Regions from separate parts of the Ciceribacter sp. RN22 genome, predicted to be linked through region 2. Evidence: predicted binding sites of a transcription regulator. Region 2 holds the regulator's gene; each other region holds the start of a gene.

Evidence for each region. Region 2 encodes PhoB, which activates phosphate uptake and scavenging genes when phosphate is short. Its sites were predicted from a motif close to TGTCATNNANCTGTCAT; they were not measured.
Region 1: a site for PhoB is predicted at 2,466-2,482, ahead of NHF53_RS12200 (DUF1868 domain-containing protein). Genes of this name have one in related genera too.
Region 3: a site for PhoB is predicted at 1,860-1,876, ahead of NHF53_RS10890 (LTA synthase family protein). Genes of this name have one in related genera too.
Region 4: a site for PhoB is predicted at 1,602-1,618, ahead of NHF53_RS13750 (DUF1045 domain-containing protein). Genes of this name have one in related genera too.

What each region holds. Positions count from the first base shown of each region.
Region 1 is NZ_JAMXLD010000001.1:2,496,557-2,503,818, reverse strand. It holds gene carB (carbamoyl-phosphate synthase large subunit) at 1-2,282, opposite strand, end outside; gene NHF53_RS12200 (DUF1868 domain-containing protein) at 2,529-3,260, shown strand; gene NHF53_RS12195 (hypothetical protein) at 3,304-3,570, opposite strand; gene NHF53_RS12190 (amidase) at 3,695-5,179, shown strand; gene NHF53_RS12185 (neutral zinc metallopeptidase) at 5,283-6,200, shown strand; gene NHF53_RS12180 (LytTR family DNA-binding domain-containing protein) at 6,211-7,053, opposite strand; gene NHF53_RS12175 (DUF2306 domain-containing protein) at 7,141-7,262, shown strand, end outside.
Region 2 is NZ_JAMXLD010000001.1:173,270-180,531, forward strand. It holds gene NHF53_RS00855 (O-succinylhomoserine sulfhydrylase) at 1-398, shown strand, start outside; gene apaG (Co2+/Mg2+ efflux protein ApaG) at 592-984, shown strand; gene NHF53_RS00865 (Hsp33 family molecular chaperone) at 1,056-2,045, opposite strand; gene argF (ornithine carbamoyltransferase) at 2,171-3,088, opposite strand; gene NHF53_RS00875 (aspartate aminotransferase family protein) at 3,116-4,321, opposite strand; gene NHF53_RS00880 (GcrA family cell cycle regulator) at 4,744-5,268, shown strand; gene phoB (phosphate regulon transcriptional regulator PhoB) at 5,336-6,019, opposite strand; gene phoU (phosphate signaling complex protein PhoU) at 6,045-6,758, opposite strand; gene pstB (phosphate ABC transporter ATP-binding protein PstB) at 6,803-7,262, opposite strand, start outside.
Region 3 is NZ_JAMXLD010000001.1:2,219,771-2,227,032, reverse strand. It holds gene NHF53_RS10890 (LTA synthase family protein) at 1-1,812, opposite strand, end outside; gene NHF53_RS10885 (NAD+ synthase) at 1,996-3,663, shown strand; gene NHF53_RS10880 (hypothetical protein) at 3,692-4,522, shown strand; cobalamin riboswitch at 4,567-4,771, shown strand; gene bluB (5,6-dimethylbenzimidazole synthase) at 4,817-5,509, shown strand; gene NHF53_RS10870 (DUF2865 domain-containing protein) at 5,543-6,610, opposite strand; gene NHF53_RS10865 (acyl-homoserine-lactone synthase) at 6,788-7,262, opposite strand, start outside.
Region 4 is NZ_JAMXLD010000001.1:2,814,294-2,821,555, reverse strand. It holds gene mnmD (tRNA (5-methylaminomethyl-2-thiouridine)(34)-methyltransferase MnmD) at 1-402, opposite strand, end outside; gene NHF53_RS13755 (FAD-binding oxidoreductase) at 401-1,579, shown strand; gene NHF53_RS13750 (DUF1045 domain-containing protein) at 1,693-2,400, shown strand; gene puuE (allantoinase PuuE) at 2,512-3,435, shown strand; gene uraD (2-oxo-4-hydroxy-4-carboxy-5-ureidoimidazoline decarboxylase) at 3,437-3,937, shown strand; gene alc (allantoicase) at 3,939-4,961, shown strand; gene NHF53_RS13730 (DUF2735 domain-containing protein) at 4,980-5,156, opposite strand; gene NHF53_RS13725 (glutamine synthetase beta-grasp domain-containing protein) at 5,560-6,594, shown strand; gene NHF53_RS13720 (nucleotidyltransferase family protein) at 6,694-6,987, shown strand; gene NHF53_RS13715 (DUF86 domain-containing protein) at 6,984-7,262, shown strand, end outside.

The sequences.
Region 1 (7,262 bases), 2.3 Mb from region 2:
ATGCCGTTGTTCGGCTGCGTCAGGTCGAGCTTCATCAGGAGCTTCTGGAAGCGGTCACGGTCCTCGGCGAGGTCGATCGCGTCCGGCGCAGTGCCGAGGATCGGGATGCCGTTCTTTTCCAGCGCCTCGGCGAGCTTCAGCGGCGTCTGGCCGCCGAACTGGACGATGACGCCGACGAGCGTGCCGTTTTCCTGCTCGGCGCGCATGATTTCGATCACGTCTTCGGCCGTCAGCGGTTCGAAATAGAGGCGGTCGGAGGTGTCGTAGTCGGTCGAAACCGTTTCCGGGTTGCAGTTGACCATGATCGCTTCATAGCCGGCATCCTTGAGCGCGAAGGCGGCATGGCAGCAGCAGTAGTCGAACTCGATGCCCTGGCCGATGCGGTTCGGACCGCCGCCGAGGATGACCACCTTCTTGCGGTCGGAGACCTGCGCTTCGGAACGGGCATTGCCGACGAAGGGTGTCTCGTAGGTCGAATACATGTAGGCGGTCGGCGAGGCGAACTCGGCCGCGCAGGTGTCGATGCGCTTGAAGACCGGGCGGACACCCAGCGAATTGCGCAGCATCGCCACGTCCTTCGGCTTGCCGCCGGTCAGCGAGGCGAGGCGGGCGTCGGAGAAGCCCATGGCCTTCAGCATGCGCAGGTTCTCGGCGTCTTCCGGCAGACCGTGTTCGCGGATGCGGGCTTCCATGTCGACGATCGCCTTGAACTGGGCGATGAACCACGGGTCGATCTTGCAGCCTTCGTGCACTTCCTCCGGCGACATGCCGAGGCGCAGCGCCTGGGCGACCATGCGCAGCCGATCCGGGGTCGGCGTGCCGATTGCGGCGCGGATCGCGTTCTTGTCGTCGCCGCTGTCGCCATTGGAGCCGAGGCCGGGGATTTCGATCTCGTCGAGGCCGGTCAGGCCGGTTTCAAGGCCGCGCAGCGCCTTCTGCAGCGACTCGGCGAAGGTGCGGCCGATCGCCATCACTTCGCCGACCGACTTCATGGCGGTAGTCAGCGTCGGCTCGGCGCCGGGGAACTTCTCGAAGGCGAAACGCGGGATCTTGGTGACGACATAGTCGATCGACGGCTCGAACGAAGCCGGTGTGGCGCCGCCGGTGATGTCGTTTTCCAGTTCGTCGAGCGTGTAGCCGACGGCGAGCTTGGCGGCGACCTTGGCGATCGGGAAGCCGGTGGCCTTGGAGGCGAGCGCCGACGAGCGCGAAACGCGCGGGTTCATTTCGATGACGACGAGGCGGCCGTCCTTCGGGTTGACGGCGAACTGCACGTTGGAACCGCCGGTCTCCACCCCGATCTCGCGCAGCACCGCGATCGAGGCGTTGCGCATCATCTGGTATTCCTTGTCCGTCAGCGTCAGCGCCGGTGCCACCGTGATCGAATCGCCGGTGTGGACGCCCATCGGGTCGATGTTCTCGATCGAGCAGATGATGATGCAGTTGTCCGCCTTGTCGCGGACGACCTCCATTTCATACTCCTTCCAGCCGAGCACCGATTCTTCGATCAGCACTTCGGTGGTCGGCGAGGCGTCGAGGCCGGAGCCGACGATCTCGAAGAATTCCGAGCGGTTGTAGGCGATGCCGCCGCCGGTGCCACCCATGGTGAAGGACGGGCGGATGATCGCCGGCAGGCCGACGTCGTCGAGCGCCTGGGCGGCGATCGCCATGGCATGGTTCATGTAACGCTGCTTGCGGTCGCTCTCGCCGAGGTTCCACTGGTTCTCCAGCTCGTCGAGAGCCTTGTCGAGCTCGGCGCCGGACAGCTTCGCCTTCAGCTCCGCACGGGCGGCCTCGTGGGTCTTGCGGTCGGCATCCTTGATCTCGGTGGCATTCGCCAGCATCGACTTCGGCGTTTCAAGGCCGATCCTGGCCATGGCTTCGCGGAAGAGGGCGCGGTCTTCGGCCTTGTCGATGGCGGCCGGCTTTGCGCCGATCATCTCGACATTGTAGCGGTCGAGCACGCCCATGCGCTTCAGCGAAAGCGCGGTGTTGAGCGCCGTCTGGCCGCCCATGGTCGGCAAGAGCGCGTCCGGGCGTTCCTTGGCGATGATCTTGGCGACGACTTCCGGGGTGATCGGCTCGATATAGGTCGCGTCGGCGAGCCCCGGATCGGTCATGATGGTGGCCGGGTTGGAGTTGACGAGGATGACGCGGTAGCCTTCCTCCTTCAGCGCCTTGACGGCCTGGGTGCCTGAATAGTCGAATTCGCAAGCCTGACCGATGACGATCGGCCCCGCGCCAATGATGAGGATGGACTTGATATCTTGGCGCTTCGGCATCGGCGTCTTCCAATTTTCAGTTGCGCGAAAGGCCGGCCACGGTGAATTCACCGGCCGGGGCGCAAGGAGGGTCTTTTCAGGCTAGAAGCGGCTTATAGGGAATTGTTCGCCGTAGCGGAACCCCAAATTTCATCGCGCGGGAGGAAAGTTGGGGAGGGCGAGGGCAGGCCTGCTGTTCCGTCCTGTCATCGGAGCGTCGCACGACGCCGATACGAGGGGAGCCCCGCCCTTTTATCGGAGTTTGCGATGTCCGCCGACGTATCTGCCGCGCTGTTGCCCACCTACCTGCATCCCTTCTCGCGCAGCCTGCGGCAGGAGCCGCTGCCGCATTTCGGCACCCGCTACGGCGCCGACGGCGTCTTTCTTCCGGAGCCGGGCAATACCGTCGTCTGCCATCTCGCGGCCGGTTCTGACAGCGAACGCGCGATCGTCGCGGCGCGCAACCGCTATTTCGACACGCCGGAGGCAAAGCTCCTTGCCTTCACGCCCGTCTCGAGCCTCCACATGACGCTCTTCCAGGGCATTATCGAATATCGCCGTCGGCTCCCTTACTGGCCCCACGATGTCGCGCTCGATACGCCGATCGATGAGATGACGGCGATTTTCACGGAAAGGCTTGGCGGTTTTGCCGCCGGTGCGCCGTTCAGGATGGCAGTGACCCGCGCCACGCCGACCGGTCTCGCCCTCGAAGGCGCGAGCGCGGCCGACCGGGCGGCGCTGAAGGACTGGCGCGAGCGGCTGGCGGAGGTCTTCGGCTACCGCCACCCCGATCACGACTCCTATAGTTTCCACATCACCTTCGCCTACCTCATCGAGCGGTTCGATGATGCGGCACTCGCTCGGTGGCATCCCTTCCTCGACTCGGTCGTCGAGGACATCAGGAACAATGCTGGGACCATAGAACTGCGGCCGCCGGCCTTCTGCTCCTTCGAGGACATGAACCACTTCGAGGAACTGCGGGTGCTGGCATCCGCCTGAGCGGCGCCTCCGGTCGTCCTTCCCGCAGGATTCCAGCCGAGGCTCACGGACCGTTGTGGTGATAGACGACCTCGAAATGCTGGGGTGTCGTCAGATAGACGTTCTGCGCGCCGGGATAGCTGGCTGTCAGCTGGGTGCCGTCCGCGACGACCCAGTCTCCGACGCGGTCATAGGTCAGGCCGTGGTAGCTGATGCGGGTGATCGCGGCACCCGCATTGGCGTTGCCGTTGCCCGGAAGATTGACCTGTGTGTTATCTGCAAGAAACAGGGTCATGGCATCGGCCTGCTGGTTGTGTACCGGATACACCATCTGCAATCTCCATCCTATGGTTGCAATCAGGCAATATACTCTTATTGAGGGAATTTTCTCCGACAAAATCGGTAGGGTTGCTCCTGAATTTGCGCATGCTAGCCTGCGGCTCTGGGGGGCTCACATGTTTGAAGATTATCTGAATTGCGATGCGCTCGGTCTGGCGGAGCTGGTCCGGCGGAAAGAGGTGTCCGCGCGCGAACTCGTCGATACGGCGATCGCCCGCATCGAACGGGACAATCCGAAGCTCAACGCCGTCGTCCGGCCGATGTTCGACACGGCGCGGCGCCAGGCCGAAGAGCCGGCGGGAGAGGGGCCGTTCGCCGGCGTTCCCTTCCTCGTCAAGGATCTTCTCGCCCAGATTGAAGGGGTGTCGACCTCGAATGGCAACAGGCTCTGGGCGCGCATTCCCGCGACCGGAGAGAACGAGCTCGTCAAGCGCTGGCGCAAGGCCGGGGTGATCTTTCTCGGCAAGACCAACACGCCGGAATTCGGGCTGACACCCTATACCGAGCCGGAGGTCTTCGGCCCCTGCCGCAATCCGTGGGATACGAACCGCACGCCGGGCGGATCGAGCGGCGGCTCGGCGGCGGCGGTCGCAGCCGGCATGGTGCCGATCGCATCGGGCGGCGACGGCGGCGGGTCGATCCGCATTCCCGCTTCGGCCTGCGGCCTCTTCGGCATGAAGCCGACGCGCGGACGCACGCCCGTCGGCCCCTTCATCGGCGAGGCCTGGTCGGGCTTTGCCGGCGAGCATGTGCTGACGCGCTCGGTGCGCGATTCGGCGGCCATGCTCGACGCTACCCACGGACCGGATGTCGGCACACCGCATCCGCTCCCCGCCTATCCCGGTTCCTGGCTGGAGGCGGTCGGCCGCCCGCCGGGGAAGCTTCGGATCGCGGTCTCCGACGCGCCGATGCTCGGGAGCGCCGTGGCACCGGAGGTGAAGGCCGCCTTCGCCGAGACGGTGCGGCTTCTGGAAGACCTCGGGCACGAGGTGGTGGAGGCGGCACCGGCCGTCGACCGGACCGCCTTTTCCATGGCCTTCCTGACGGTGCTCGCCGCCGAGCTTCGCGCGGACATCGCATTCACCGCCGAAACGGCCGGCGTGAAGACAAGGCCGGAGGATTACGATCCGTCCTCCTTCGGGCTGGCGCTCCTCGGACAGGCCTTCTCCGCTGCCGAGCTTGCCGCGGCGCTGCGCTACCTGAAGCTCTCTGCCCGGTCGATTCTCGGCTTCTTCGAGAGCCACGACGTGCTGATGACGCCGGTCCTTTCGAGCCTGCCGGTCAAGATCGGTGCGTTGCAGCCGAAGCCGATCGAGAAGACACTCATCCGCATCATGGGGCACATCCGTGGCGGATGGCTCCTGAAGAAGCTCGGCATCGCCGAGCAGCTCGCCGCCGAGACCTTCGGGTTCATTCCCTGGACGCCGGTTTTCAACGTCACCGGACAGCCGGCCATGTCGGTGCCGCTCCACTGGTCGGCGGAGGGCCTGCCGGTCGGCATGCATTTCGTCGGACGTTTCGCGGACGAAGAGACTCTCTTCCGGCTTGCCGGGCAACTGGAACAGGCCCGGCCGTGGAAAGACAGGCGTCCGAACCTCTGACAACCGTCGCAGACCGCGCTGCTCAGAATGGCCGACGGGAACGCTTTCGGCTATAGACTGTTTTCACCAACAGCATAAAGCTGCCGGAAGAAGAGGTGCCGACATGGAATGGAAAGGCCGACGTCAGTCGCAGAACATCGAGGATCGCCGCAGCGCCTCGACAGGTGGCGCGGGCATGGGACGCGATCCGTTCGGCCGGTCGGGCCTGCGCATCCCCGTCGGGCGGCGCGGCGGTGGCCTGAGCTTCTCGACCATCATCATCCTGATCGTCCTCTACTTCGTCCTGAAGATGATGGGCATCGACATGCTGCAGATGCTGGATGACGGCTCCACGAGCGGCCCCGGCTACGAGCAGACGGTGCAGCGCGAGCTCTCGCCGCAGGAGAAGGAGATCGGCAGCTTCGTCGGCGTCGTGCTCGCCGAGACCGAGGACACTTGGAACACGATCTTTTCGGCATCCGGTGAGCGTTACGAAGAACCGAAGCTGGTGCTCTTTTCCGGCGCCACCCGCTCGGCCTGCGGCACCGCGTCGTCGGCGACGGGTCCCTTCTATTGTCCCGGCGACCGCAAGGTCTATCTCGATACGGACTTCTTCCGGCAGCTCGCGCAGCAGTTCGGCGCGGCCGGCGATTTCGCCCAGGCCTACGTAGTCGCCCACGAGGTCGGCCATCACGTGCAGAACCTGACGGGCATCCTGCCGAAGTTCAACCAGATGCGGCAGACGATGGGCGAGGGCGAGGCAAACCGCATGTCGGTGCGCGTCGAGCTGCAGGCCGACTGCTTCGCCGGCATCTGGGCCAGGCAGACCGACCAGAAGGGGCTTCTCTCCGCCGGCGACATCGAGGAGGCGCTGAACGCCGCCCAGCAGATCGGCGACGATACGTTGCAGAAGCGCAGCCAGGGCTATGTCGTTCCCGACAGCTTCAACCACGGCACCTCGGCGCAGCGGATGAAGTGGTTCAAGCGCGGCTACGACGCCGGCAAGGTCGAGGCCTGCGACACCTTCAAGGGCGACGTCTGATCGTCGTTGCTCAGGTCTGCCTCTTCGCTCCGAAGCGCCCGCGGGCTGCCGCCTCATAGGGTCGGCTGACCGCGATGCGGTCTCCGTCGGCTGTCAGAACGAAGAGCCGCCTGCCGTCTCGCTGCAGACCGGCGACGTGTTCGTCAGCGATCCAGTGGGAGCGGTGGACGCGCAGTCCTTGCGTCTCTCCCAGTTCGGCCAGGGCATCCGAAAAGCGGACCAGCACCAGTTCGCGGCCGCGCCGGGTCACCACTTCTGTATAATGATCATCACTCGAAAGACGCAGCAGCGTGGCGCGGTGTTCCGGGTTGAGCCGCAGCAGAATCGGCGCGGGGTTTTGGGTGGTGGCCGGTTCTCTTGCCGAAACGGAAGGAGGGCACGGCGGCTGCGAGCGGACTGCCTGTTGTGCTTCTCCGAGCAACGTTCCGCTCATCGTCAGCCAGGTCAGCAGGCAGAAGAGGGCGCACAGAGGTAGGGTGATGGCAAAATCCGTTCTGAGTGCCGCGAGCGAGAACGCTCGTCCATCGAACGCCATGTCGAAACCTTGCAGCGCCAGTGCGACCGGCAGGGCGGCGAGGAGCGATCCGGACGTCACTCTCAAGGGGCGGCTCCGAAGAATTCCGGCCAGATAGACATCTGCCATGATGGCGAAGGTGATCGAAATCGACCAGGCGAGTGCATGAACCATCAGCCAATAGGAAAAACGTGCGCCGACGAACATGCGCTCGGCGGTTCCGAAAGGGCCGGTGACGGTAAATAACGCAACCACAAGCGTGAAGGTGAGCCACAGGCGCCGCGCGGCGGCGATGGTGCACAATTCGCGAAGCGCGGATTGCATTTTCTCGTAAGCCACGAAGTTTCTCCGCCGTTTACGGGGTTTGCGTTGAGGGTTCTATGTTTCTGCCGAAGATGGCGGACGATTTCAATGCTGAGACCTGCCATGACGCTCGAGCCCCTCTTGAATGCCCCATTTGCCATACAGTTTCACGTCGCCACCGTGGTGCCTGCTGCCTTCATCGGTGCCTTTTTGCTCGCCCGCCGCAAGGGCACGTATCTGCACCG
Region 2 (7,262 bases):
AGCAGACGGCGAATGCCGCGGCGATCGCCGACTTCCTGGCCGAGCAGCCGCAGATCGCCAAGGTGATCTATCCGGGCCGTGCCGACCATCCGCAGGCCGACATCGTCGCCAAGCAGATGACCGGCGGCTCGACGCTGGTCGCCTTCGAAATGAAGGGTGGCAAGGACGCGGCCTTCAAGCTGCAAAACGCGCTGGACATCGTCAAGATTTCCAACAATCTCGGCGACGCCAAGAGCCTGATCACCCATCCGGCCACCACGACGCACAAGAACCTGACCGACGAGGCACGCGCCGAACTCGGCATGTCCGGGGGCACGGTGCGCCTTTCCTGCGGCATCGAGGACACCCAGGACCTGCTGGAAGATTTTGCGCAGGCGCTCCGCAAGGTTCCGGCCTGAACCACCTTTCACGCCCTGCTGCCCGGCGCCGCGCGCGTCGGGCAACCGTATCGACGCAACGGATGTCACGGCCTCCCCGTTAGGACTAATTTGACAAAGTCGCGACACTTTGCCTGCTCGGCGCATCCGCATTCCTTGACCGGTGCGGCGAGCTGATAGATATGGTTAGCAAGACATAAAGAAGGTCAACCCTATGTATCGAGCCCTGACGCGGGATATCGAAGTCAGTGTCGAGCCTTACTATCTGGAGGAGCAATCCGATCCGGACGACGGACGATATGTCTGGGGTTATCGGGTGGCAATCACCAATCACTCCGACAGGTCGGTTCGACTGGTGAATCGCTACTGGCACATCACCGATCAAAACGGCCAGGTCGACGAAGTTACCGGGCCGGGCGTCGTCGGCGAGCAACCGCACCTGCAGCCAGGCGATACCTACGAATATTCCTCGGGCTGCCCTCTCGACACACCGTCAGGCGTCATGTTCGGCCACTACCAGATGGAAACTGAGGAGGGTGACCTCTTCGAGGTCGCGATCCCGGCCTTCTCTCTGGACGCGCCGGGCATGTTGCGGGTCCTCAACTGAGGCCGGGCGGACCCAGTACCCAACCGCAATGAAAAACGGCACCGCCAGTCTGGACGGTGCCGTCATCAATTTCAGCCTTCGCGAACCTCGGCCGCTTCATAGCGATAGGTGGTCGAGCAAAATTCGCACGTGACGGTGATCGCGCCGTCTTCCTGGCTCTGCTCGATCTCCTCATCGGAAAAGCTCTTCAGGACGCCCTTCACCTTCTCCCGCGAGCAGCTGCACCGGTCGAAAACCGGCTGCGGCTTGTAAACCCGCACACCGCGTTCATGGAAGAGGCGAAACAGCAGCCGCTCTATGCCGATCTGCGGATCGGTAAGCTCATCCGTGTCGACCGTGTCGACCAGCACCTGCGCTTCCGACCAGGCATCATCCTCAGAGAAGACATGCCCGCCTTCGTCTCCGTCACCGCCGTGCAGATCCCGCTGACGCATCCGCTCCGGCGCTTCCGGCAGGAACTGGGCCATGAGCCCCCCGGCCCGCCAACCGCGGCGGGGATGTCCGTCCTCGTCGCGATCGAAGAACTCGGCGACGCCGAGACGCACCCGCGTCGGAATCTGTTCCGACTGACGGAAGTAGACCCCGGCGATTTCCTCGAGCGAGGTACCGTCGAGGGGCACGATCCCCTGATAAGGCTGCATGAAGCTGCCCTGATCGATGGTGAATGCGAGCACGCCTTCGCCGAGCAGGGCCTCGGGGGACGTCCTGCCCTCCTCGACCGCGGCCTTCAGCGCATCCTCGTCGAAGCGAGCATAGGCGCGCACGTCCTGCGGCGTCGAGAAGTCGACGACCAGCAGATCCACCGGCCCGTTACCCTTCGTCTGGACGGTAAACTTGCCCTCGAACTTGAGCGAAGTACCGATCAGCACGGTGAGGACCATCGCCTCTGCCAGAAGGCGGGCGACGGGAGCCGGATAGTCGTGCCGGGCGAGAATGGTATTGACCAGCGGGCCGAGTTGCACGGCCCGGCCGCGCACGTCGAGCCCTTCCACCTGGAACGGAACAACGCGGTCATCGCCGGCGAAACCGAATTCGCCGAGTTCAGTGGCCCTGTCTGCCATTATTGTACTCCTTGCGCCGCAGGCGCTTGACTTCCGGGGGGGTGCATAGGCCCCCAATTTACCGCTCACATGGGGTCGCTTGGCGAGAAGATCAAGCCGGAGGCTGCAAACCCGGGCAAGCGACGTCAGATCGCACCAAGGCACCAGGCGAGGATCGACTTCTGTGCGTGCAGCCGGTTTTCCGCCTCGTCGAACACGACGGACTGCGGGCCGTCAATCACCTCGTCGGTGACCTCCTCGCCGCGATGCGCGGGCAGGCAATGCATGAAGAGGGCGTCGGGCTTTGCGTGCGCCATCAGCGCCCCGTTCACCTGATAGGGCTGGAAGACGTTGTGCCCCCTGGCCTTGTGCTCCTGGTTCATCGAAATCCAGGTATCGGTAATGACGGCGTCAGCACCTTCCACGGCACGCTCCGCCTCGTGGCAAAGCATGACTTCGCCGCCGTTGTCGCGGGCCCAGTTGAGGTACTTGTCGTCCGGCTCGGACCCGAGCGGCACGGCCATGTTCATGCGGTAACCGAAGCGGGCGGCGCCCTCGACGAGAGAATGCAGGACATTGTTGCCGTCGCCGGTCCAGGCGAGCGTCTTGCCCTTCACCGGACCGCGATGCTCCTCGAAGGTCATGACGTCGGCCATGATCTGGCAGGGGTGCGTGCTGTCGGTCAGCGCGTTGATGACGGGAACAGTTGCATGCTCCGCCATCTCCAGGAGACGCGAATGATCGGTCGTGCGGATCATGATCGCATCCACGTAACGCGAAAGGACCTTTGCGGTGTCACCGATCGTTTCCGCACGGCCGAGCTGCATTTCCGTGCCGGAAAGGAAGAGTGTCTCACCACCGAGCTGGCGCATCCCGACGTCGAAGGACACGCGCGTGCGCGTCGACGGTTTCTCGAAGATCATCGCAAGCATCTTGCCGGCAAGCGGCTTGTCCGCCGTCCCAGCCTTTGTCGCCTGCTTTCGAGCGCGGGCGTCATCCATGATGGTACGCAAGTCGGCGGACGAAACGGCCGAGAGGTCGAGGAAATGCTTCGGAGATGCCATTGGGAAACCTGTCTGAATTTCTGCTGCTTAGGCTTGCGCCGCCTGCTTTTCGTGGGCGCCATGGACCCGCTCGGCCGCGCGTTCGATCCGCGAGAGGCCCTCGCGCGCTTCTTCGGCGGTCGTAATGAGCGGCGGCAGAAGACGAATGACGTTCTCACCGGCCGGGACACCGAGAATGTGCTCGGCGCGCATCGCCTGCAGCAACTCCGCGTTCGGTACCTTCGCCTTGATGCCGAGCATCAGGCCTTCGCCGCGGATCTCCTCGACGACATCGGGGAAGCGGTCATGGAGTGCCGCCAGTCCCTGCCGGAAGACCAGCGCCACGTCGCGCACATGCTCCAGAAAACCATCGGCGAGAATGACGTCGAGTACGGCATTGCCGACGGCCATCGCCAGCGGATTGCCGCCGTAGGTGGAACCGTGCGTGCCGGCCTTCATTCCGGAAGCAGCTTCCGCCGTGGCAAGGCAGGCGCCCAGCGGAAAGCCGCCGCCGATGCCCTTGGCAACGGCCATGATGTCGGGCGTGATGCCCGCCCACTCATAGGCAAAGAGCTTACCCGTGCGACCGACACCCGACTGAACTTCATCAAGGATCAGGAGAAGCCCCTTGTCGTCGCAGAGCTGGCGAAGTGCCCGCAGGAACTCGTTGGACGCAGTACGGATGCCGCCTTCACCCTGCACCGGCTCGATAAGGATCGCGGCCGTGTTCTCGGTAATCGCCTCCTTTACCGCCTCGATGTCGCCGAAGGGTACCTGGTCGAAGCCCGGTGCCTTGGGTCCAAAACCTTCGAGGTACTTCGCCTGCCCCCCTGCGGCGATCGTCGCAAGCGTGCGGCCGTGGAAGGCACCTTCGAAGGTGATGATGTGGAACTTTTCCGGGTGCCCCTTCGAGAAGTGATAGCGGCGCGCGGTCTTGATCGCGCATTCCAGCGCCTCGGCGCCCGAGTTGGTGAAGAACACCTTGTCGGCGAAGGTCGCCTCCGTCAGCCGCTTGCCGAGCGTTTCCTGGCCTGGAACCTCGTAGAGGTTCGACAGGTGCCAGACCTTTTCGGCCTGTGACGTCAGCGCATCGACGAGATGCGGGTGGGCATGCCCGAGCGCGTTCACTGCGACGCCGGCCGCGAAATCGAGATATCGCTCACCATTTTCCGCGATAAGCCAAACCCCTTCGCCGCGCTCGAAACGCAGAGGCGCGCGCAGGTAGGTTTCGTAAAGCGGCGTGGCTTCAGCCATGGTGGAACAGCTCCTTCGCAACCGATCGATGTGAACACGGACCTTCCGGCGTCCCGCAGAAAAGTCCCCGGAAAAATCAAAAATGCCGCCTTTCGGCGGCGGTTGGCACTATCGGCATTTCCCGCTGTGCTGTCAACAAAACTGCGACACGCAAAGGATTTTTGTGATGCGCGAGCGCCTTTCACAGCTTTGATTCTCGCGGCCGGCGAAAGCCAGCAAGTTGGGGAAAACTTGAAAATCGATTCCGCTTGATTCGTCCGACTCTTGTCACGGAGTCAGCGCCACACTAGGTTAAATTTACATTAAAAGATTGCATGCGGCAGAAGTAGTCACCGAAAGTATCGAGGAAGTCTTGTTTTGGATTCGTCCGAAGCAACGGAGACGGATTCTGCCGTTAATATCGCGATGGCGGAGATAATGGCATGAACTGGACAGATGAGCGCGTCGAAAAACTCAAGAGGCTCTGGGCCGAGGGCCTGAGCGCAAGCCAGATCGCCGCACAACTCGGCGGCGTCAGCAGAAATGCGGTGATCGGCAAGGTGCATCGCCTCAACCTGCCGGGACGCGCGAAGTCCGGCGGCGGCACGGCACCGGCTCGTACGCCGAAACGTCCGGCACCGGCCCCTCGTCCCTCAAACTTTGCTGCGCGCGTCCCCGCCCGCGCAAACGCCCGTCCGGTAGGCGGAGCGATGCTGAAGGAAGAGGGCCAGATCGATGCCCTGGAGGAAATCCGCGCCGTTCCGGCCTCGAACGTCGTGATACCGATTTCCCGCCGGCTTGGGCTCACCGAACTCACCGAACGCACCTGCAAGTGGCCGATCGGCGATCCGATGAGCGACGAGTTCCACTTCTGCGGCTGCGAGTCACTCGATTCCTCGCCGTACTGCAAGTATCACGCCAAGCTCGCCTATCAGCCGGTCTCCGAGCGCCGCAAGGCGGACCGGTAAGCTTCTGGCCGGAGAAAACGAAAACGGGCCGCGCGGCCCGTTTTTTTGTGCGTGATGTAATTGGAAATCAGGCTTCCATCGAGTATCCGGCGCCGCGCACGGTGCGGATGACATCCTGCATGTTCGAGAAGTTGAGCGCCTTGCGCAGACGTCCGACGTGGACGTCGACAGTACGTTCGTCGACGTAGATGTCGTGCCCCCAGACGCCATCCAGCAGCTGCGAACGGGAGAAGACACGGCCCGGCGAAGTCATCAGGAACTCCAGCAGTCGGAATTCCGTCGGCCCGAGGCGGACCTCGCGGCTCTTGCGATGAACCCGGTGGGTTTCCCTGTCGAGTTCAATGTCGCCGCAGCGAAGAACGCTCGAGAGCATTTCGGGACGGGCACGCCGCAGCATCGCCTTGACGCGCGCCATCAGCTCCGGCGTCGAAAACGGCTTGACGACGTAATCGTCGGCGCCCGTGGCCAGGCCGCGCACGCGTTCGCTCTCCTCGCCGCGCGCCGTCAGCATGATGACAGGCAGGCGTTCGGTCTCCGGTCGCATACGCAGCCTGCGGCAGAGTTCGATCCCCGAGACGCCCGGCAGCATCCAGTCCAGAAGCAGGAGGTCTGGAACCCTTTCCTGGAGGCGCAGCTCTGCTTCGTCGCCGCGCAGAATCGTCTCCACCTCGTAACCTTCGGCCTCAAGATTGTAACGAAGGAGTACGCTCAGCGCCTCCTCGTCTTCGACTACCACTATCCTTGGCTGCATCGCTCACTTATCCTCTGCAGCGGCATCATTCGGTGACCGCGCCGACGTCCGTCGTCAGGTCTTCCTTCGGACGCTCGCCTTCGGGCTGGGCCCCCGTGGTCATGTAGTAGATGGTCTCGGCGATGTTGGTGGCGTGGTCGCCGATCCGCTCGAGGTTCTTGGCGCAGAAGAGAAGATGCGTGCAGCTCGTGATGTTGCGGGGATCTTCCATCATGTAGGTCAGCAACTCCCGGAACAGGGAGGTATAGACAGCATCGATCTCGTCGTCGCGATCGCGGACGGACTTCGCCTTCTCCGCCGAACGCGTCGAGTAGACGTCCAGGACTTCCTTCAGCTGCACGAGGGCAAGTTCGGAGAGGTGCTCGATGCCGCGAGCGAGCTTGCGCGGGATGCCCGCGCTCTGCACCGCCATCGCCCGCTTGGCGTTGTTCTTGCCGAGATCGCCGACCCGCTCCAGGTCGCTGGCGATCTTCAGCGCGCCGATGATCTCGCGAAGGTCGCTGGCGACGGGTTGGCGACGGGCGATCGTGATGACGGCCTTGTCACCGATTTCGCGCTCGGCTGCGTCCATAATGACGTCGTCGGAAATCACCTTGTGCGCCAGAGCAGCGTCCCCGTGGACCAGAGCGCGGACGCTGTCGCCCACCATCTGCTCGGCGAGTCCGCCCATCTCGGAGATGCGGCGCATCAGGTATTTCAGTTCCTCGTCGAAGGCGGAGTAGATATGGGTCGATGACATGTCGTGATCCTCGAATGAGTGCGTCTGCGCGGTTGGACGGGGCGTCAGCCGAAGCGGCCCATGATATAGTCCTGCGTGCGCTGATCGTCGGGATTGGTGAACATCTTGTCGGTGTCGTTTTCCTCGACGAGTTCGCCGAGATGGAACATGGCCGTGCGCTGCGACACGCGCGCCGCCTGCTGCATCGAATGCGTGACGATCACGATGGTGTAGTTCGCGCGAAGTTCGTGAATGAGTTCCTCCACCTTTGCCGTCGCGATCGGATCGAGTGCCGAGCAGGGCTCGTCCATCAGGATGACCTCGGGACTGACGGCGACGGCGCGGGCGATGCACAGACGCTGCTGCTGGCCACCCGACAGACCTGTGCCAGGAGCGTCGAGGCGATCCTTCACCTCGTTCCAGAGGCCGGCTTTCTGCAGCGCCGACGAGACGATGTCGTCCAGATCCGATTTCTTGCGAGCAAGCCCGTGGATGCGCGGTCCGTAGGCGACGTTTTCGTAGATG
Region 3 (7,262 bases), 2.0 Mb from region 2:
GGTCTTCGACCAGTCGGGCGTGGCTCCGCCGGAGCCGTCGACGAGCTGATAGCGGTCGATTGCGTCGTAGCGGTCGTGCACGGCGCCGAGCACACCGGTATAGAAGGGATGTTCGTAGCCGGCGAGCTTCACCACGTGATAGGGCAGGAAGGCGGGGCTGATGGAGCCGAGGTCCTTCTGTACCCCGCGCTTCGAAGACCACACGACCAGCGGGGTCTCGTGTTCGCGCTTCATGATGTCGACCGGAGCCGAGCGGGTCGCGACCTGGTCGGGCATGTAGCCGCTCTCCGGATAGACGCTTCCGAGCGGCGGCAAGTGGTCGCCGAAGATGACGACGATCGTCTCGCGGCGGCGCTTCTTCGCCCAGTCCATCAGCATCTTGAGGCTCTGGTCGGCCTCGCGGACACCCTGGGCGTAGGTCGCCAGCGATTGCGTGCTGGAGGCCGAAAGCGTGGGTCCGTCGATCGCGATGGTGTTCTTGCCGTACCGGTGCGGCTCGTAGGGTCCATGACCCTGCAGCGTCACGCCGAAGAAGAAGAACGGCTCGCGGGTGTTGTCCGCCGCGCGCATGATCTCCTTCGTCAGGGCCTGGTCGGAGGCGAAGATGCCGCGCTTGTCCATCACCGGCATGTTCTCTTCCGAGAGGAAGCTCTCGAAGCCGAAGGCCTCGTAGACGTTGGCGCGGTTCCAGAACCAGCTCTGGAAGGGGTGGAACGACTTGGCGACATAGCCCTTCGAGCGGAAGAAGGTGGCGAGCGACGGCAGCGGCCTGCGGACATACTGCTGATAGGGGATGCTGCCATAGGGCAGGAAGGCGTTCGAGAAGCCCGTCAGCGCCTCGAATTCGACATTGGCCGTCATGCCGCCGAACTCGGGCGAGAAGACGTTGCCGGACGCATTCTTTCGGATCGTCGGCATCGGATCGGGCGAGAGCCGGACATTGCTGAGCCGCGTCGGGTCCCAGAGAGACTCGCTCATCAGCATGATCACGTCGGGATGACTGGTCGTGCCGGAGCCGGCGACAGACGTATTGCCGGCGGGAATGCTGTCGATCGCCTCCGCACCGTAGCCTTCCGGTGCGGTAACGTTCGCCATCGGCAGGTTGAAGGCAAAGGCCAGCAGGAAGCCGTTGTGCAGGTAGTTCTCCCGCTGGTCCCACATCATCGGGATGATGTTGAGGCGGTCGCGCAGCGGCGAATATTCGGCGTAGTCCATCAGCGAGAGGAAGCCGCCGATGAGCGGCAGGCCGACCAGCAGCCGGAACAGTTTCGCCGGACGGGAGAGCGACGGGAACCGGCGCCAGGCGAAAAACCACAGATAGACCAGGGCGACCAGCGCGGCGACCAGGCAGCAGCCGATTGCCACCGCAAGGTAGGGCCGTGCTGCCACCATGACCGGCAGCAATTGCAGGATCTGGCGGCCGAACAGCATGTCGCTCGGATAGAGCGGGTCCGACAGGAAGAGCTGCTTCTGCGCCGATATGAACGCGGGAATGACGGCGAGCGGCACCAGGATCAGTGCGGACTGGTAGGCCCGGCCGAGGAGCGCATCGGTTGCCGTAAAAAGCAGGAAGAGGATGCCGACGGCTGCCAGGCCCGGACGATCCGAAGCGATCAGAAAGCGCAAGGCTTCGTGGAGATTGCCGCGGGCGATCCATTCCGTCGCGAGAACCGTGAGGATCGCAAGGATCAGCAGGTTGCCGAGGCGAACCGTGGCCCAGGCATAGCCGTCCCGTCGATTTGCCGCAGCGGCGGACGTGACGGTGGCGCGGGGCGTGATGGAACTAGCCGGATCGGAAGCGATCTCAACCAAGGCACTCTCCGGATTTTGAAAGGTATGTCGGAAAACTGTCGTTTCTCTGTCACATAACTGTCATGAACACCAGATGAACCGGCCGTTCATCGGAAGGTTCCACGCTGTTTTCCGTGCTCGATCGGGCCTTGCGGCGTTGCGGCTGGGTCCGGCTCGCGCTAAACGAGAGATATGAGCGACACCATGACCCGTCCCGACACCCTCCGTATCGCAATCGCGCAGTTCAATCCGACTGTCGGCGACGTCGCCGGCAATCTCGCCAAGGCACGCGAGGTGCGCAGTCAGGCTGCGGCTGCCGGTGCCGAACTCGTGCTCTTCACCGAGCTTTTCCTCTCGGGCTATCCGCCGGAGGATCTGGTGCTGAAGCGCGCTTTCCTCAGGAACTGCCTTGCGGCTGTGGAGCAACTGGCGGCGGATACTGCCGACGGCGGGCCCGGCGTTGTCATCGGTTTCCCGCGGCAGGGCGAGAAAGGCCGGCACAATTCGGTGGCGATCCTCGATCGCGGCGAGATCATTGCGACCCGCGACAAGATCGACCTGCCGAACTACGGCGAATTCGACGAGAAGCGTGTCTTCGTTCCCGGCGAGATGCCGGGTCCGGTGAATTTTCGGGGCATTCGCATCGGTGTCCCGGTTTGCGAGGATATCTGGGGTGATCTCGGCGTCTGCGAGACGCTCGCCGAAGCAGGGGCGGAAATTCTCCTCGTGCCGAACGGCTCGCCCTATTTCCGGGCGAAGATCGACGTGCGCTACCAGATCGCCCTGAAGCAGGTGATCGAGTGCGGGCTGCCGCTTGTCTATGCCAACCAGGTGGGAGGTCAGGACGAACTGGTGTTCGACGGTGCGAGCTTCGCCTTCAACAGCGACAAGTCGCTCGCCTTCCAGATGAGCCAGTTCGACGCGGAACTCCTGGTCACCACATGGAAGCGCGGCGCCGACGGCTGGCGTTGCGACGAGCGGCGGATCGCCCATGTGCCGGAGAAGGAGGACGCGGATTATCGTGCCTGCATGCTCGGCCTGCGCGACTACGTCAACAAGAACGGTTTCAAGAGCGTGGTGATCGGCCTTTCGGGCGGCATCGATTCCGCGCTCTGCGCGGCGATTGCCGTGGACGCGCTCGGCCCCGAGCGGGTGCGGACCGTCATGTTGCCCTACCGCTACACCTCGGAAAGCTCGTTCTCGGATGCCGCAGCCTGCGCCAAGGCGCTCGGCTGCCACTATGATATCGTGCCGATCGGCGAGCCGGTCGACGCCTTCATCTCCGCGCTTTCGGAACTCTTCGAGGGAACCGAACCGGGCGTCACGGAGGAGAACCTGCAGGCGCGCACGCGCGGCACGATCCTGATGGCGATCTCGAACAAGTTCGGCGCCATGGTCGTGACTACCGGCAACAAGTCGGAAATGTCGGTCGGCTACGCGACGCTCTACGGCGACATGAACGGCGGCTTCAATCCGGTCAAGGACCTCTACAAGATGCAGGTCTACGCGCTTTCGGGCTGGCGCAACAAGAACGTGCCGCAAGGCGCGCTCGGGCCATCGGGTGAGGTCATTCCGGCCAACATCATCTCCAAGGCGCCGTCTGCGGAGTTGCGGCCGAACCAGACCGACCAGGATTCTCTTCCGCCCTATCCGGTGCTGGACGATATCCTCGAATGCCTGGTGGAGCAGGAGATGTCGGTGGAAGAGATCGTCGCGCGCGGCCATGATGTGGCGACCGTGCACCGGATCGAACATCTGCTTTATCTTGCCGAATACAAGCGCCGACAGTCGGCGCCCGGCGTGAAGATCACCCGCAAGAACTTCGGTCGCGACCGGCGCTACCCGATCACCAACCGGTTCCGGGACCGCTGATCCCGCCAATCCCTGCAAGGAGGCGAGCATGCGCAGTTCCGTAGAGATCTTCGACTGCGAGGCCCGCACCTCTCGCGTCGTCTGGCAGACGGAGGCACTGGTCGAGGCCCCCAACTGGACGCCGGACGGCGGACATCTTGTGATCAATGGCGACGGCCTCATCTACCGTGTGCCGATCGACGGGAGCGCGGTTCCTGAACGGATCGAAACAGGGTTTGCCGGCGCCTGCAACAACGACCACGGGCTTTCCCCCGACGGCACGATGCTTGCGATCTCCGACAAGACCGAGCACGGAAAATCCTGCATCTATGTCCTGCCGGCGGCGGGCGGCGTGCCGCGACAGGTGACCGCAAGGCTGCCGTCCTACTGGCACGGCTGGTCGCCCGACGGGCGGCAACTCGCCTATTGCGGAATCCGCGACGATGAATTCGGCATCTACACGATCGCCGTCGAGGGCGGAGAGGAGCGGGAGCTGATCCGCGGCGGCGGGCACAACGACGGCCCCGACTATTCGCCGGATGGGCAGTGGATCTACTTCAACTCCGACCGCAGCGGGTTGATGCAGATCTGGAAGATCCACCCGGACGGTAGCGAGCTCGCGCAGGTGACCGACGACGGTTTTTCCAACTGGTTTCCGCATCCCGGGCCGAGGGGTGACGTGCTTGTCTTCCTCTCCTACGCAGGGGATGTCGAAGGCCATCCGCGCGACAAGCAAGTTTCGATCCGGCGGATGGACGTCGCGACAGGCACGGTCGAGACGCTCCTGGACCTCTTTGGCGGGCAGGGCTCGCTGAACGTGCCGAGCTGGTCTCCCGATGGCGATGCTTTCGCCTATGTCCGCTATTTCCCCGTCGAGTAGAACCGGATTGCACGCCGTTGGTCTTGCCACGGGCGGCGAACTGTGAACAATCGGACGCGTCAGGTGCCCGCCGGCAAGGTGGGAGAATCGGGAATCCGGTGACAATCCGGAACGTGCCCAACGCTGTGTGGCGGATGCCTGTCGCAAGGAACCGGTCTCTCGGTTCGCGTCACTGGCCTTTCGGCCGGGAAGGCGGCGACAGGCAGCGGAAGCCGAGTCAGAAGACCGGCCTGGCAAGATAGACCTGGCCCGCGCGGACGGCGGGCGGTCCTTTGCATTGTTGGGGATTTGACGATGCCGGACGAACCGATGGACCACATGGTCCGGGCGGGTGCGTTTTCTGCTGAGGAACGCGCCGCCATCTACAGAGCCATAGAAACCCGCCGCGACGTGCGCGACCAGTTCCTGCCGAACCCGCTGCCGGACGATCTCGTCTGGCGGCTGCTTTCCGCTGCCCACCACGCGCCGTCGGTCGGCTTCATGCAGCCGTGGAATTTCATTCTCGTGCGCGACGCCGAGCGAAGGGAGGCGGTCTGGCGGGCCTTCAGCCGCGCCAACGACGAAGCGGCCGAGATGTTCTCGGGCAAGACGCGTGACGACTATCGCGCGCTGAAGCTCGAAGGCATCCGCAAAGCACCCCTCGGCATCTGCGTAACCTGCGATCCGACGCGCGGCGGCCCGGTCGTGCTCGGCCGCACGCACAATTTCAGCATGGACCGTTACTCGACCGTCTGCGCGATCCAGAACCTCTGGCTGGCGGCACGGGCCGAGGGCGTCGGCGTCGGCTGGGTCAGCATCTTCCACGAGACCGACCTCAAGCGGATTCTCGGGATCCCGGAGCATGTCGAGGTGATCGGCTGGCTCTGTCTCGGCTATGTCGATACGCTCTACGGAGAGCCCGAACTGGCGGTAAAGGGCTGGCGGCAGCGGCTGCCGCTCGAGGAGCTGGTCTTCTCCGAAACCTGGCAGGAGGGTCCGGGCGACTGAAGCCCGCCGGATCAGACGGACCGCATACGCGGTCTACTTCTGGACCGGCTGCGGACCGGAGAGCGCAGGATGCCTGAGGTCGATTCCGCTCGTTTCGCTGGGGAGGAAGACGGGGCCGACTTGACGCACTTTCTTCTCCGTGGGGTCGTAGGGCCTCTCGACGGGCGCGGATGGCCGGACGTCTTCGGGAGCCGGCTTGCCGGCGGTCTTCAGATCGATGACGGAAGAGCCGTAGTCGGGAACGTTCGCGCTCGCGGCCTGCGCCTTCATTTTGCGATAGAACTCCGTGAGATTGCAGGTGCAGGAGGGCTGGTCGCCCTTGCGCCGGCTCTGGTAGGAAAAGGCAGTCGGCGATTGCCGGTACGGCCTGCCAGTCACGGTCGAGATCATCTCGCCGCTTTCGGGCTCGGTGACCGATCGGAAATAGAGTTCGGTCTCGATGCCGGGGCACATCTGCCGGCATAGCTCGGCATCGCGCCGGAAGGTAAGCGGCGTGGTATTCGACGAGATCGGGAAGAAGGCGCCGTCACAGCTGCGCACGCAAAGCGTCTGCAGGTCGCCGGCGCCGTTCTGCCAGCCGCCTGCCGGGAAACCATCCGGGCCGAGGCGCGGCGCCACCATGTCGAGATAGGGGGTGCGCGGAGGCTCGGCGGGCGTGACGTCCGCCTCCATCGGTTCTTCGTCGCAGCGGTTGGCTTCCATCATGGCGAGGATCTTCCCGCGGACCTCGTTGCGCTGCGTGCCGCCGGTTCGCGCGGCATCGCGCCTCTCGGCAAGCTGCTGCTTCTCGGCCTCCAGCCGCTTGATGTCGGCGGAAAGCGCGGCGCATTCGGGACGGTTCATCGCTGCGTAATCGGTGACGCTCGGCGAGCCGCAACGCAGGTCGAAGAAGCGCTGCCGAGCCTTGCGGATCTCGAAGTTCTGCCTGGCGATGGCGCTCGAGAAGCGCCGCATCGCGGCGGTGTCTCCGACCACTTCCGGTTCGCTGACGAGGCTCGCCCGCAACCTGTCGCAGATCATCGACGCATGGGAGACAGCGGGAACAAGAAGGGTCGCAAGGACCATCGCGGACAGCAGGACGAGGCTACGGCGGTACGGCAATTGGCGTTCCCGATCGGCGAATGACAGGCGTTGCTCGGATCGACTTGCCTATAGGCCCAATCATCATAGATGGCGAGCGTCATTCCGCCAACCGGAAGCTCGTTTTTGGCTTAACAGACGGCGCCCCGGCCGAAGGTTTGCCTCCGGCCGGTGCCAGACCAGTGAGCCTAGTCGTCGTCAGGCGGCCCGCGCCTGTTCGAGCGTCATCGGCTCCGCCAGTACGCGGTGGTCGATGCCGGCGACTTCCTTCATCCGCTCGAGCAGGTCGTCGCTGACCTCCCAGGCGATCGCGACGGCGTAGACCGAGCCGATCTTCTGGGGGTCGGCGATCCTCTCACCGGGGCAACCCATGCGGCGGAACATGCGCTCGAGGAATACGTCGGTCACCGTCACGATGTGCGTGAGCCCGGAAGCGATCCCGAGTTCGCCGACGCCGCACATCAGTTCGGCAGCGGCGATCGTTACCTGGTTCGACGCGCGGTCCTGCGAGATTTCCGGGTCGATGCAGAAACGGCTCGATTCCCATATCTCGGCACTGCGGATCGGCGGATTGTCACCGAGCAGGACGGGGAACGTGTCGTCGAGCATGTTCGGACCGAGGGTGGGAAGCAGCCGTAGCGCACCGCGCAGGCGCCCCGTCTCGGGTGAATAG
Region 4 (7,262 bases), 2.6 Mb from region 2:
GCCGGGTTCCGGCGGCCAGAGCGCCGTCAGCATCTCGCGCTCGGCTTCGATCTCCGGCCAGCGGGAGAGAGCGCGCGAAAGATCGTTTGTCGACATCGGATAAAGCTCGAAGGAGACGAGGTGCAGTGCGCCGCCGGGCCTGCGGGTGAGCTTCCACTGCCGCCAGGTCTCGCAGGCGTTGAGGCCGGTGCCGAAGCCGAGTTCGCCGATCCGGAAGAGCCCGTCCGTCTCCCAGCGCGCCGGCAGCCCGTTGCCCGAGAGGAAGACATGGCCGCATTCGAGGCGGCCGTCCGTCTGGCAATAAAAGTGATCGCCAAAGGCGGCCGAATAGGGCATATCGCCCTCGTGCCACAAGAGCGTGCCGCTGTCGCCGGCCGTCGGTATCGAACTGGATCCTGTCATGCACGTAGCCGATACTGCTCCTGTCCGCGCGGGTCAATCGCGCGTCGGCCTCCTGATCGTCGGCGGCGGCGTCATGGGCCTCTGGGCGGCCGTTCGGGCCGAGCGCCGCGGCATTGACACCCTGCTGATCGACAGCGGCCAGATCGGCCGCGGCGCGAGCGGCGGCCTCATGGGTGCGCTGATGCCGCATATGCCGGACAACTGGTCGGACAAGAAGCAGTTCCAGTTCGAGGCGCTCGTCTCGCTGGAGGAGGAGATCGCATCGCTGGAGCGTGAGACCGGTGTCTTGGCGGGCTATCGGCGCAGCGGCCGGCTGATCCCGTTGCCGAAGCCGCATTTGCGGGTGATCGCCGAAAAGCACGAGAAGGAGGCCGGCGAGCGCTGGATTGCGGGAGGCCGCAGTTTCGCCTGGAGCGTGCGTGACGCATCGCCCTGCGGAAACGACTGGCCGGCCGCCGAGCACGCCGCATCGGGCCTGGTCTTCGACACGCTGGCCGCCCATGTCTTCCCGCGTCGCGTCTCTGCTCTTCTCGGAGCCTTCCTGCGTTCGGCACGGCATGTGCGAATTCGCGAAGGCGCCGAACTCGACCGCTTCGACGCCGCCCGCGGCATTGCAACGCTCTCCACCGGAGAAGAGGTGGCTTTCGGTCACGCGATCGTCGCGGCCGGATACCGGTCGTTCCCGATCCTGGAGGCGCTTGGCGCGCCGCTTCCCCGCCCGCTCGGCCAGCCGGTGAAGGGGCAGGCGGCCCTGCTTGCTGCCGATATCGATCCTGATCTTCCGCTCCTCTATTTGGACGGACTCTACGTCGTCCCGCACGAAGGCGGGCGCGTTGCCGTCGGCAGCACCAGCGAGAACCGCTTTGCCGACCCCTTCTCGACCGACGCGCAACTGGACGAGGTCGTCGCGCGTGCGCGCGTCCTCGCGCCGGTGCTCGAAAACGCCGAGGTGGTCGAGCGTTGGGCCGGCCTGCGGCCGAAGGCGATCGACCGCGATCCGATGGTGGGAGAGCATCCCGATCACCGCAACGTGATCGCGCTGACGGGCGGTTTCAAGGTCAGTTTCGGTCTCGCGCACCGGCTCGCCGACGCCGCGCTGCAGGCCGTCGAAGGCGGCACTCCTGTTCTTCCGACATCCTTCCACCTTTCGAGCCACGTCGCCGTCGCCTCTCGTTAAACGAGAAATTTCAACGACCTCCCGTCGTCATACTGTCACGCAAATCACCTATCAGCTTGCGTGTAACGGCGATTGCTAAAGTTCGCCGTCAGCAGTCACGCGGAGAAGTTGCGATGCGGTATGCGATCTATTTCACGCCGCCTCCGGGCGATCCTCTGACCCACGCCGCTTCGGCATGGCTCGGGCGGAACGTCTTTTCGGACCTTCCCGTCGACCATCCGGTGGTGCCCGGGCTCGGTCTGCACGAGATTGCTTTCCATACGGCGCTGCCGCGCCGCGCCGGCTTCCATGCGACCTTCAAGGCACCGTTCCGGCTGGCCGAGGGGCAGACGGAGGCCTCGCTTCTCAATCGCCTCATGCGCTTTGCCGGCACCGTCGAACCGATCGCGCTTCCGCGGCTGGAGGTCGCCCGGCTCGGCGATTTCTACGGTCTCCTGCTGTCGAATGCCTGCCCGCCGCTCGACCATCTCGCTGCGTCCGTCGTCCAGGAGTTCGATGCCTTCCGTGCGCCGTTCAGCGAGGCGGAGATCGAACGGCGCAGTCCGGAAGGACTGTCGGCGCCGCAGTTCGCCAATCTCTACCGCTGGGGCCATCCTTACGTGATGGACGAGTTTCGCTTTCACATGACGCTGACGGGGCCGCTGCTCGCCAAGGATTTTCAGAGGGTCGAAGCGGCACTGCGTCGCCATTTCGATCCTGTGCTGCAGGACCGGCTGGTCGTCGCCAATCTCGCGCTCTTTGTCGAGCGGGAGCCGGGCGCGCCCTTCCAGGTGCATTCGCTGCACCCGCTCGGCCGAATTTCGGTGCGCAAGATCGCCTGACCGGGCGGTCGTCACCGCTGCCGGAAAGGCAGCGCTCCGCGCATCTTTTCCGTCTCGACATCGCCGGTCTCCGTGCTTACCGTTCGGCATCCGCATGACGAAGGTGATTTGATGCTGAAGGACGATTATCCGCGTGATCTCGTTGGCTACGGCCGTGCCGCTCCCGATCCGAAATGGCCGAACGACGCCCGCATTGCCGTGCAATTCGTAGTCAATTACGAGGAGGGCGGCGAAAGCTCGATCCTCGACGGTGATCCGGCGTCGGAAAACCTGCTTTCCGAGATCGTCGGGGCGCAACCCTGGCCAGGCCAGCGCAATCTCAACATGGAATCGATCTACGAATACGGTTCGCGGGCCGGTTTCTGGCGGCTCTGGCGGATGTTCACCGAACGCAAGGTGCCGGTGACCGTCTATGGCGTGACGCTTGCCATGGCCCGCAACCCGGAAGCGGTCGCCGCCATGAAGGAAGCCGGCTGGGAGATCGCCAGCCACGGGTATCGCTGGCTGGAATACAAGGATTTCCCGGAAGAGGTCGAGCGCCAGCATATTCTCGAAGCGGTGCGCCTTCACAAGGAACTGACCGGCTCGCACCCGCTCGGCATGTACCAGGGCAAGCCCTCCGAGAACACGCTCAGGCTCGTCATGGAGGAGGGCGGCTTCCTCTATTCCTCCGACAGCTATGCCGACGATCTGCCCTATTGGGTGAAGGGCCTGGACGGAAAGCCCTTCCTCATCATCCCCTATACGCTCGAAACCAACGACATGCGGTTCGCGACGCCGCAGGGCTTCAATTCCGGCGACCAGTTCTTCACCTATCTGAAGGATGCGTTCGACGTGCTCTATGCGGAGGGGAAGAGCGGCGCGCCGAAGATGATGAATGTCGGCCTGCACTGCCGCCTCGTCGGCAGGCCGGGCCGCGCCGCGGCGCTCGCCCGCTTCATCGACTACGTGCTCTCGCACGAGAAGGTCTGGATCCCGCGTCGGATCGAGATCGCCCGCCACTGGCACGAACACCACAAGCCGGACAGCATCTGACATGGTGGCCAGAGACGACTTCATCGCCCGCTTTGGCGGCGTATTCGAGCATTCCCCCTTCATTGCCGAGCGTGCTTTCGACGCGGGAGCCATTCGCGGACCTCTCACCGCCTCCGGCGTGCACGCGCCCATGTGCGCGGCATTCCGTGCAGCGAGCGAAGCGGAACGGCTCGGCGTGCTGCGCGCGCACCCGGACCTCGCGGGGCGGCTGGCGATCGCCGGCGAACTGACCGAGGACAGTCGCAAGGAACAGGCCGGCGCCGGCCTCGACCGGCTGTCGCCTGCGCAGCACGCCCGTTTCACCGCGCTCAACGAGGCCTATACGGAAAAGTTCGGCTTTCCCTTCATCATTGCCGTCAAGGGGCTGACCAGGGACGACATCCTGTCTGCCTTCGAAACCCGTATCGCCAACAGCCGAGAGCAGGAGTTCGAGACCGCCTGCGCGCAGGTCGAGAAGATTGCCCGGCTTCGACTCGAAAGCCTCATTCCGGAGAACGACTGACATGCCCGAAATTTCGACCGTCCTCCTGCCCGGTTTCGCGGCAGGCTGCGTCAACCTCGCCTCGGCTCGCCTCGGGGCGAAGGGCGTCTTTGCGACCGACGAGTTCTTCGCGCCGCTGGAGCGTATGTTGAATGACGCGCCGGCCACCTTCGATCCTGAACTCTACGACGACAACGGCAAGTACATGGACGGCTGGGAAAGCCGTCGCAAGCGCGTGCCCGGCCACGACTGGTCGGTGATCCGCCTTGCCATGCCGGGCCGGATCACCGGCTTCGACGTCGACACGCACTTCTTCACCGGCAATTATCCGCCGCACTGCTCGATTGAGGCAGCCTTCGTGGCGGACGGCGATCCGACAGATGCGACCGAATGGTCCGAACTTTTGCCCAAGAGCCCGCTCGGCCCTTCGGCGCAGCATTTCTTCGAGAATGCCGATCGCGAGCGGGTGTGGACGCATCTTCGCCTGCACATCTATCCGGACGGTGGCGTTGCCCGTCTCCGCGTCTACGGCACGGCCTATTTCGACTGGTCCAAGGTCGGATCAGACGAGGAAATCGATCTCGCTTATATCTTTCACGGTGCGAAATCGCTCGCCTGGTCGGATGCCCATTACGGTCATCCCGACAAGATGCTCGGACCGGAGCGTGGCCTCAACATGGGCGACGGCTGGGAGACCAAGCGCCGCCGCGGTCCGGGGCACGACTGGGCGGTGATCCGCCTCGGCCATCCGGGCATCATCCGCCGGGTGGTCGTCGACACGCACTTCTTCAAGGGAAATTATCCCGACACTTGCGAGTTGCTCGGCGCCTATCTGCCGGAGCTCGGCGACACGCTGTCGGAAGCCGACATCGCGGCATCGGAGGCCTGGAGACCGGTTCTTCCCCGCCAGAAGCTGGAGATGGACAAGGTCCACGAGTATGCCGGCGAAGTGATCGCCGATATCGGGCCGGTCACCCATGTGCGCTTCGCCATGCATCCCGACGGTGGCGTCATGCGCCTGCGGCTCTTCGGTGTGAAGGCCTGATTCCGAATCCGGGGCGCGCTACTGCTTGCGCGCCTCTTCCTCTTCGCGGATGGCTTCCTCGTGATACCAGCTGCCGCAGCCGCTGTCGTAGATCAGCGGGCGGGCGCGGTTCTCCTGCGCGTCCTTCAGTCTCTGGATGTTGCGAACCGGGAATTCGTAGATCTTCGCAGATTCCCGAACAATGTTCGTCGCCATGCTGCTGCCTCTCGTTTTCCATTCTGCTCCGGGCTGAGAACGCCCGGGCGCGATAATTCGTTTCTAGCAGTTTTTGAAAGCGAATGCACACCAAATGTGCTAATTGCATAAAAAGTGGGCAATTATGCATCAGGGGCGGTACTGAGCACGAATTCATCATCGCGCTCTTCCGCCGGCGGTCAAAAGTGAGGCAGGTCAGCGTCCACGAGATCGGCCGAAATTGTTAAGGAATCTTCATATCTCAGACGTGCCCGCGAACCCGTGCCTGCGACAAAACGTGCCGGCCGGAGCGTGGTCGGTCGCAGTTGGCACGGTTCCTGCTTTATTAGACGCGGAATGGCGTCGCCCGGAGGTTTCACCTTTGTGGTGCGTCAGATGAGTGCCCACTGAAGAGAGACCAAGGATGACCAAGTACAAACTCGAGTATATCTGGCTCGACGGTTACAAGCCGGTAGCGAACCTCCGCGGCAAGACGCAGGTCAAGGAATTCGACAACTTCCCGACCCTCGAACAGCTCCCGCTCTGGGGCTTCGACGGCTCTTCGACGATGCAGGCCGAAGGCCACAGCTCGGACTGCGTTCTGAAGCCCGTCGCCGTCTACCCGGACCCGGCCCGCACGAACGGCGTTCTCGTCATGTGCGAAGTCATGATGCCGGACGGCGTCACGCCGCATGCGTCGAACACCCGCGCCACCATTCTCGATGACGAGGATGCCTGGTTCGGCTTCGAGCAGGAGTACTTCTTCTACGAAAACGGCCGTCCGCTCGGCTTCCCGGAACAGGGTTTCCCGGCGCCGCAGGGCCCGTATTACACCGGCGTCGGCTACAAGAACGTCGGCGCGATCGCCCGCGAGATCGTCGAAGAGCACCTCGACCTCTGCCTCGCCGCTGGCATCAACCATGAAGGCATCAACGCCGAAGTGGCCAAGGGCCAGTGGGAATTCCAGGTCTTCGGCAAGGGCTCCAAGAAAGCCGCCGACCAGATCTGGATGGCGCGCTACCTGCTTCTCCGTCTCTGCGAAAAGTACGGCATCGACGTCGAGTTCCACTGCAAGCCGCTCGGCGACACCGACTGGAACGGCTCGGGCATGCACTGCAACTTCTCGACCAAGTACATGCGCGAAGTGGGCGGCAAGGAATACTTCGAAGCCCTCATGGCTGCCTTCGCCAAGAACTGGAAGGAGCACATCGACGTCTACGGTCCGGACAACCATATGCGCCTGACCGGCAAGCACGAGACGGCTCCGTGGAACAAGTTCTCCTACGGCATTGCCGACCGCGGCGCTTCGATCCGCGTTCCGCATTCCTTCGTCAACAACGGCTACCGCGGCTATCTCGAAGACCGCCGTCCGAACTCCCAGGGCGACCCCTATGCGATCGCCTCGCAGGTTCTGAAGACGATCTCGGAAGTTCCGCTGGCGGCTTCTGCCGCGGCCTGAAGCCCGACGAACGAACTGACATTGCGGCAGCGCCGGCGAAAGCCGGCGCTGTTTTCGTTTGCGCGGGTCTTCGCTATATTGGCGAAAGGAGACAAAGAGATGCGCCCCTCGGAAGCATTGGAGAAGAACAGGCAGGCGATCCGCGAAGCGACGAAGCGCTTCAACGCGGCGAACCCGCGTGTCTTCGGCTCCGTCGCCCGCGGCGAGGATCGGCCGGACAGTGACCTGGATATTCTGGTAGACGATCTTCCGGGCTCTACGTTGTTTACTCTCGGGGGACTACAGTCGGCGCTGGAAGACCTTCTGCAGGGCGTCCCTGTGAATCTACTTACCCCGGGTGATCTCCCGCCGGAGATCCGATCGCGAGTATTAGCCGAGGCGAGACCGGTATGAATGCCTCAGAACGCCTGCCGTTACTGCTGCGGGAGATGAGGCAGGCTGCCGGCGAGGCCAGGCAGATGCTGGGAGACCGGTCGTTCGAAGAGTTTGAGCGTGATCTGGTGCTGCAGCGGGCCATCGACATGACCCTGCTCATCGTCGCGGAAGCCGCAAGCCAGGTAACAGTGAAGGCTCCCGAATTTGTCGCCGAGCACCCGGATATACCCTGGACGGCTATGCGCGGTATGAGAAACCGCATGGCGCACGGTTATCTTTCGGTCAATCTACGT